Regions from separate parts of the Lysinibacillus sp. HST-98 genome, predicted to be linked through region 2. Evidence: riboswitches for the same ligand, from Rfam matches in the RefSeq annotation. Region 2 holds a riboswitch; the other holds the start of a gene.
The links. A riboswitch is a leader RNA that binds a small molecule or an ion and turns the genes downstream of it on or off. The one in region 2 is predicted to bind cobalamin.

Region 1: linked by a shared signal. The riboswitch ahead of cobT (nicotinate-nucleotide--dimethylbenzimidazole phosphoribosyltransferase) and the one ahead of JIN86_RS14765 (hypothetical protein) in region 2 are both predicted to bind cobalamin.

Annotation. Positions count from the first base shown of each region.
Region 1 covers NZ_JAENHX010000002.1:395,887-400,316, forward strand. The annotation lists gene JIN86_RS07625 (methionine gamma-lyase family protein) at 1-154, opposite strand, end outside; gene JIN86_RS07630 (trimeric intracellular cation channel family protein) at 495-1,100, shown strand; gene cobT (nicotinate-nucleotide--dimethylbenzimidazole phosphoribosyltransferase) at 1,197-2,252, opposite strand; cobalamin riboswitch at 2,344-2,519, opposite strand; gene JIN86_RS07640 (hypothetical protein) at 2,953-3,354, shown strand; gene JIN86_RS07645 (rhodanese-like domain-containing protein) at 3,392-3,694, opposite strand; gene hfq (RNA chaperone Hfq) at 3,790-4,020, opposite strand; gene miaA (tRNA (adenosine(37)-N6)-dimethylallyltransferase MiaA) at 4,118-4,430, opposite strand, start outside.
Region 2 covers NZ_JAENHX010000006.1:105,567-109,996, forward strand. The annotation lists gene JIN86_RS14755 (tyrosine-protein phosphatase) at 1-56, opposite strand, end outside; gene JIN86_RS14760 (ABC transporter substrate-binding protein) at 202-1,152, opposite strand; gene JIN86_RS14765 (hypothetical protein) at 1,136-1,693, opposite strand; cobalamin riboswitch at 1,852-2,049, opposite strand; gene JIN86_RS14770 (glutathione peroxidase) at 2,174-2,719, opposite strand; gene JIN86_RS14775 (hypothetical protein) at 2,800-3,354, opposite strand; gene ytvI (sporulation integral membrane protein YtvI) at 3,445-4,430, shown strand, end outside.

The sequences.
Region 1 (4,430 bases), on a different contig from region 2:
AATCACTTACTTGATGCTTTCTGAAAGCTGCTAGCACCTTCTGCTGATTGTAGAATGCCATTTCTTCTACCTTGGCATGATAAGGCCGAACTTGCTCCTCTACTTTTGCCGCTAACGATAGCGTTTCTATTGATAAATTTGATGTAAATGTCATTCTTTCTTCTCCATTTCACAATGTCACGCATTTCAATCAGTAAGATTTATTGACTATCTAAATTGACTTCAATCACTCTAGAATTCCCTAACCAACTACTGGTATATGAACGCATTTGACGAATGTTTTTCTTTATTTTAATCACATTTTATCAATTTGTATGTGCACCTGTAAAACTTGCCTATTGTTTCTAAGAGGATTTTACGCTAAGCTAATGTGCGGACTCAATTCAAGAAGCGTATTTAATGACCGATTTTGGCTATTAAATTCATAGATTCTGTTACGTAAAACGTCTTTTAACTTTTAAAAAGTTTATTTATTGATAGAAGGGGTGAACGGGATGGCTTGGGAGGTTTTTAGTATCATAGGAACAATTGCCTTTGCTATTTCTGGGGCAATTATTGCCATGGAAGAAGAATACGATTTATTCGGTGTATATATACTTGGTATTGTGACTGCTTTTGGTGGAGGAGCTATTCGAAATTTACTCATTGGACTACCTGTCACAACACTTTGGGGACAGGATATGATGTTTCAAATAGCGCTTGCTGCGATTACGATATTCTTTATTTTTCCACATCATCTGATTCAACATTGGCATCGTTGGGGTAACTTCACAGATGCGATTGGCTTATCAGCATTTGCTATTCAAGGCGCACTCTATGCTGTCAAGCTTGATATGCCAGTGAGCGCAGTCATTGTAGCTGCTGTTTTGACAGGTTCAGGTGGTGGTATTGTACGAGATTTATTAGCTAGAAGAAAACCATTAGTTCTCCGTGATGAAGTTTATGGCGTTTGGGCAGCTCTTGCTGGACTGTTAATCGGCTTCGAGGTTTTTACAGGGGACATTTTCCTTTATATTTTATTCGCAGTGATTACAGCTTTACGTATTCTTTCCTATATGATGAAGTGGCGCTTGCCATTACGTAAATTAAATCGAGCATAAACACCATTCAGCCAATGACCAAAAATTAAGTCATTGGCTGTTTTATTGTTTTAGCTAATGTTTCATTCCTTATATGATTAAAAAAAGACATTTAACTTACCTTTTTAACAACTGCATTGATTCTTCTAAAGTCACCATGTTTTTCATCATCGAGCAAGCTGCATCTAAAATAGGAAAGGCTAAGGCTGCTCCAGAACCTTCGCCTAAACGCATATTCATATGCAACATCGGTTCAATGCCTAGTAACGCAGCGGCAATTTTTGCCCCTGGCTCCTCTGAAGCATGGGAAGGAATAATATAATCAATTACTTTTGGTTCGAGCTTATAAGCAATGAGGGCAGCTATAGTCGAAATAAATCCATCAATGACAACGGGTTTACGATGGGCAGCAGCGCCAAGAATAATACCTGTCATCGCCCCTATCTCTAATCCTCCAACCTTAGCCAGAAGATCAATAACATCATTTGGATTAGGCTTATTTAAGGTAATTGCTTTTTCAATAACTGCTGCTTTATAGGCAATGCCTCCTTGGCCTACTCCTGCACCAAACCCCGTTACTTCGATAGGGTCGTATCCCGTCAAAACTGCTAATATTGCAGCACTTGGTGTTGTATTGCCGATGCCCATTTCTCCAGTCCCAAGTACATCAGCACCTTTTATGATTTCCTCAGTGGCCACACGGATTCCTACTTCTATCGATTGAATGGCTTCTTGTTTGGACATAGCTGGACCTTGTGCCATGTTATCGGTACCATATTTAATTTTATGAATAAGGACTCCTGCATCAAGTGGAATATCTTCTTTTACCCCAACATCTACTGTGACCACCTTTGCATTGGTAATGCCCGCAATCGCACAAACGCCTGTACCACCCTTAGGAAAATTTAATGTTTGAAAGAGCGTAACATCTTGTGGATTCGTGGTTACACCTTCCTCGCAAACACCATGATCTGCAGCACAGACAATCATCACTTTTTTGTCGACCGTCGGATATAATTGTCCGGTTATACCAGAGAGCTGTACGGCAATTGATTCTAGTTTACCCAAGCTACCCGGGGGCTTACAAAGCGCATCAATCCGCTTTCTGGCTTGTTCCATACTTTTCATATCAACCCCTGGAATGTTTTGAATCGTGTCTTGTAATAATTGCATGATTATTTCTCCTCTCGTTCTCATAAGACAAAATAAAAAGTCTGTAGTTTATTGTCATGACAAATAAACTACAGACTTTTCCATCATCTATATCTTCTAAAGCAAGTAGGCAGGTCTCCTGGCTCAAGTTCAACACCTCATAGTACCTTCCCAGCAATTTGCTAGTGGCATACACTATGAAACTCCCTTATACAGTGGCGGGTCCGCTAAAGCTTTTCACTTTATTCCCTATTCTCCCTAGTGGGCACCTATTGCTTTTATGTAATTATGATAAATCTACTTTACAACTTTTTTATTGTCAAGAGGAAAAATTTTTTGAGTGTTAACTTAGTACAACCAGCTATTCAAACAATTTAGGAGCTTATCAAGAGCTTATAACAATAAAGGAATCCTTCACTTGGATTCCAAGTCTTCCTTAATTAGTGCTTTTTAGAATTCTCTATGCCTAAAACTCGGCTTGTTACAAAAACTATCGGCTACATCAATTGTCCTAACAAATAAATCACAAATTAACTCCATTTCCACCTTCCAAAACTTGTATTTTTCCAGTTCTCTAAGAAATGTTAAACATAAAATTGAAAAGCCCTTATAATCTGTTCAATGTAAACATAAATTATTTCTGAAACTTCAGTATTGAATTGATTGAAGATTGGGTAAGTATCAAAAGTAATAAAACGATAAAAAGTTAGGGGAAGATATAATGAATGCAGAAGAATTAAGAAATGCTATTGCTGAAACCTGTGAAACACACGATAGCCTCTATGCCCAACTCGTAAAACCGATTAATCAGTTGTTAATCAATGTCGACGCTTCGATCAGTGAAGAGACAGCAAATAAAATACTGGAAAATTTAAAGTTATTTCATAGTGGTGATAAATACTTGACGGAATGTCATTTGGAGGAGAGCCAAAATTTCTTGAAAGATGGCATTGAGCTTCTCCAAGAGGGGGATTTGGCGAATGGAGCACTACAAATTTATGGAGCTGGTCTAAACTTTGCTAGTTATGCTTCAAAAGTGCAGGGACAAAAAAACGTTAATATCTACAAAAACTTTGAAGAAAATTTTAATTTTATCATGGACGCCCTGAAAAATAAACCATGAAAAAAGAAAGAGTATACACTCTTTCTTTTTCCATGGTTTATTTAAATTCTAATTCTCCATCATAAGCCAGCATGCCGCCTTCAAGGTTTGTTACATCAAATCCTTGTGCCTCTAAGTAAGCACATGCATTGGCAGAACGAGCTCCAGCCTTACATACAATAATATATGGCTTTTCTACATCTAAATCCTCTAAACGTTCAGGGATAGTTCCGAGTGCAATATGTTGAGCACCTGGGATCATGCCATGTGCTACTTCATCCTCTTCACGAACATCGATAATATATAGGTCCTCATTTGCATCTAACAGATCTAATAATTGTGTTGTTTCCATTGTTTTCATAAACTTTGTCCTCCAAAATATAAAATTCCACTATCATTATAGCTTGTAGCAAAAAAAACAGCCAGTGTGAGTACACTAACTGTTTAACAAACTTATTATACTTCTGTCTCTAAAAACTCAATTTGTTTTGCTGGTACGAATGTAGAAATGGCGTGCTTGTAGATTAGGTGCTGCTTATTTTCAGCATCAAGTAGTAATACTGTAAAATTATCATATGATTTCACAGTCCCTTTTAACTGAAATCCGTTTAACAGAAATACAGTTACAAAAACACTGTTTTTACGTAGTTGGTTCAAGAACGTATCTTGCAAATTGATTGATTTCATCAAATAGCCTCCCTACTAACTTTCTACCTCTTCATTCCTATAGTAGCATGTTCTACCAATTTATCAATTAGTAATTTTTAGAAATTTTTCTTTATTCTTATAATCGATCATCAGGCGTAATAAAATGGACATCCATTTTATTACGGAAATAAGTAAGCTGTCTTTTTGCATAGCGACGGGAATTTTGTTTTAAGCTATCAATGGCTTCCTCTAGGGTACATTTACCATCTAAATAATCATATAATTCTTTATACCCGATGGCTTGTATAGACTGCACACCGCGGATATTTCGCTGCCATAATCCCTTCACTTCTTGCAGAAGACCATTTTCCATCATTAAATCAACACGACGATTAATACGGTCATATAGCACGTCTCGAGACATGTTTTGACCTAACCCTAAAATAACA
Region 2 (4,430 bases):
TCTCGGAAATTATAGACTGCTTCAAATGGAATTACCTTTGTCTCTAATTGCTCCAATCACTACACCTCCTAAGATTATTAAGCATACTTACTTTTATTTTAAAGAACAAACTACATTAATTCCAATTTTCACGCTAGGTAGTAATTTAAACCACATAAAAAATGCTAGCTGAATGGCTCGCAGCTAGCATGAAAACATTTCTTATTTAAATAACTCTGGGTACACAGCCTTCGCTACTAATTCTACAGCCTCACCAATACGCGGACCAGGTCGATTTGAGATATCTGTATCAATGGACAATACCGCTTTGTTTTGAATAGCTGTCACAGTATTCCAACCATCTCTTCCCAGAATTTCTCCTATTGGATCTTCTGTATAGTTTACTGTTGTTAAAATAACATCTGGATTTTTCGCAATAACATCTTCCTCACTCACTTTTGCCCAGCTATTCAAGTCAGAAAAAACATTATTAACATTAGCTGCATCTAATATTTCTTGCTGGAAAGTGCTAGAGCCTGCTGTATATATGTCTGGCTTAGGGCTAACCTCTAAATAAACATTTTTCGGCGTTTTTACGTCCTTCACCTTCATTTGTACTTCAGCAATTTTCGCTTTAATCTCTTCATTTAATTTATTTCCTTTATCAGCAACACCCATCACAGCAGCAATTTGTTCGATATCTCCATAAACATCATCAAAAGTAGTCGCAGATTGAATAACAAATACTTTAATTCCTGCGTTCTCAAGCGGCTTTAGTGCATCCTTATCACCGATTGTATAAGCAATGACAACATCTGGCTTTAACGCTATAATTCTTTCACTGTTAAAATTCGTAGTATCAGAGACACGTTCAATTTTTTGTGCTTCCTCTGGGTAAGTATCGTACTCAGTTGCTCCTACAATTTTATCGCCCACACCTAAAGCAAACAAAATCTCAGTATTACTTGGTTGTAAAGATACAACTGTTTTTGGTACTTCATTAAACGCTATTTCCACTCCACGGTCATCTGTCACTTTATAGCTTGTTTTCTCAACGTGTTGTGTATCCTGCGAGGCTTCTTTATTTTTTGTCTCTTCAGCAGTGCTACAGCCTGCTAATACCAGTGCAAGTAAGAGCACTGATAGCCATTGGAAATTAAATACTTTCTTCATTGTTATTCTCCTTTTTCTTTTTCATTGGGTAGGATTTACTAATAAACGGTATTTCCGCTATTCCAGCTTGCTGATTCATAAAAACAGCCATGACAAAACAGACATTAGCTAATAAACCAAGGTAATCGAAAAGAATAGCAGGAACCTCTCGTTCTTCTGATACTTTGTATAAAGTACGATATGATTTTTTTGCTTCACTGCGACAAAGATGTAAGGCTGCAGCGGCTTCTGTTCCTTGAGGTAAAACAAAACTTTGAATCTCTTCCTTCACATGGCGAACGTAAAAATCATAACGCTCACTTAACCAAGATAAATCCTCTTCAGTTACTGCTAATTTCCCACGAACTGAGCCATTCACATGATAAGCCATAGGTAACATACACAATAAATCCCCAGCAACAACTTGAACATCCTCTTTTTTTACCGCAGCTAATGCAACTCCTAGATGTGTTGTCAGGCTATCTGTTCGAATTTCAAAATCGACCGTTGAAGCTTTCTCACGCATAAATGGATAACAAGAATAACGGGCATCTTTTTTCACTGGTTCCCCCCCTATTTTCTATAATGAAAAATTCTTACTTGAAAGGCATAAAAAAAGTCGCTCCTTTTGCAAAGGAACGACAAAAATACAATATTGAGCCATCAAACTAGACAAAGCCTATGTATTTGCCGTATATCCTCCTAGCTTCCGAGAAGTTTTTATACGTTCAAATAAAGGTCGGTCTCCTGGCTTGTACAGTTCGTCACATAAAACGAATGTGTTATAAAGGACCTTCCCATCTTCTTTGAGACAGTGGTAAATCTTTATAATGGCTGTACTTACAGTTGCGGAAACAGCTCCGGTTTTTCACCGGATTCCCGATTATGCTTACTAGCACCTTTATCCTGCAAGAATATTTCATTTGTAATGCAGTTTATCATATATGATTCAGAAAAAATAGCTGTACTCAATTTTAAAATATAGCAACACTTCTACTTGAAGAGAAAATTCCAACAAATTTTTACATTATTAAGAAATTTACTATAGTAGTGTTTCAATTGCTTGTTCAATATCGAGCTGTGAATCTGTTGGTTCAAAGCGTGCGACGGTCTTACCATTAGCATCTACTAGAAATTTTGTAAAGTTCCAGCGAATGTTACGACCATCTAAAAAGCTTGGGGCAAGTTGAACAATTGCTTCTGCCAACATTTTCTCCTGCATACTTGCCTTCCCAAACTCTCGGTAATTCACTTCATGCTTTAAATAATTAAAGAGTGGATGTGTAGCCTCTCCATTTACCTGTACAAGCTCAAAAATCGGGAATGTGACCCCATAGTTTACCTTGCATAGATGCTTAGTTTCCTCTCCATCCTCAGGATTTTGATGGCCAAATTGATCACAAGGGAAGCCAAGAACTACAAAATTCTCTTTTCCATATTTATCATACATTTTCTGTAAGTCTTCAAATTGATATGTAAATCGGCATTGGTTTGCCGTGTTAACAATTAACATTGTTTTACCACGATATGTTTCCATTGATAAAATTTCGCCATTAGGCTTCCGAACAAGATAATTATAAATGCTCATGCTATAATCCCCTTTTTTCATTCATTATAGTTGACTATTCTACCGTTCATCAAAGAATTTGCACAAAAAACACCACCTCGCTACTTTGAACGGATGGCTGACTTATACTTCTTTTTATATTTAGCATCTTGTTCTTCATTAATTAAACGATGGGCAATATCTAATAATTTCGAGTCATTTGTTTGATCATATAGCTTTTTAAATGACATAATAATATCCTGACGAATAAGAGATGGCTGTTTTTCATCTATACATGTTTGAAATCTTTTAGCTAGATACGATACAACCAAATCTCTTTGTACTTGACCCGCCTGTCCAATTTTCCAAATTGCTTGTAATGCATGCCTTGCTGTAGCAGATTGTTCATCGTAAGTCACAGCCCAAATCTTTAAAAAATCCTCCAAGACCCTTTCTTCTGGATCACTTTTTGCAGCTAAAGCGCATAAAATTTGTGCAGCACGTGCACGAGAATAACCATTATTGTATGTAAGTGCTTTTATTAGCTGTTCCCAAACTGCATATGTCCAATCTACGGGTTCCTGCATAATTTTCATTAATTCCTCGTAAGATTCATATTGAATATCGCGATCATGCTCTGTTAGATTACTAAAAAGTTGCAAAATCTCTTTTTCCATAATTCATCCCTACCTTTATTGTTTCAGAACGTAATAAAATTTGATTTATGGTACACTTAACTTAATTTTTTTCGCAAAGAAGGTGAGTTTATGAATAAATTTAATGCTAGGAAATTGATTTTTCGGTTGATTGTGATAATATCCCTACTTCTAGCTGCCTATTTTATTATCCCAGTGTCCATGCCTTTAATACTTGCTGGGATTAGTGCATTTTTCTTAGAACCAATTGTCATGTTCTTTAAACGGAAATGGAAAATGTCACGGAAAATAGCAGTTGCTTTTATTTACATAGTGAGTGTTATTGTTATATCTATTATTTGTTATCTATCCATTACACAAATAATGACACAAATAATTTTACTATCTAAGCAAGCTCCCTATTATATTTCCAAGCTATCAGATATGTGGCTTCATATGCAAGAAAATATTTCTAAATACACAGAAGACTTTCCACCTGAAGTAAGTGCTTCGCTTCAAAAAACCACAATGGATTTCATAAAGAAAGTTGAAGAATCCTTTTTAAGCTTCTTTAATTATAGCAAAGTTTCTGCCTTCTTTTCAGAGATACCCAGCCTATTTATCAGTCTTCTCGTTTATATGATTGCGCTATTCCTATTTATGCTTGATTTGCCTAAGTTAAAGCAAATCACTTATAAATATTTAAAGCCCAATACAGCAAAGAAGATAAAAATTATTTTAAATCGCTTAAAAGATGCTACATTTGGCTATATGAAGGCTCACTTATTTGTAAGCTTTATTATTGGAGGCGTCACACTCATTGGACTGCTATTAATCCAACCGAAATACGCAGTAACAATGACGATTATTATCTGGTTAATAGATATTGTACCATTCCTAGGCTCTATCATTATTCTAGCGCCATGGGGGCTTTACCACCTATTGATGGGAAACACCTCTATAGCTGTAAAATTATTCATCTTAGCTGCTATTTTACTTATTATTCGTCGAGTAGTCGAGCCTAAGTTAATGGGAGACCATATCGGTTTGTCCACTTTACCAACATTAATTTCCATGTTCATAGGTCTACAGTTATTTGGTATTATCGGTTTACTTGT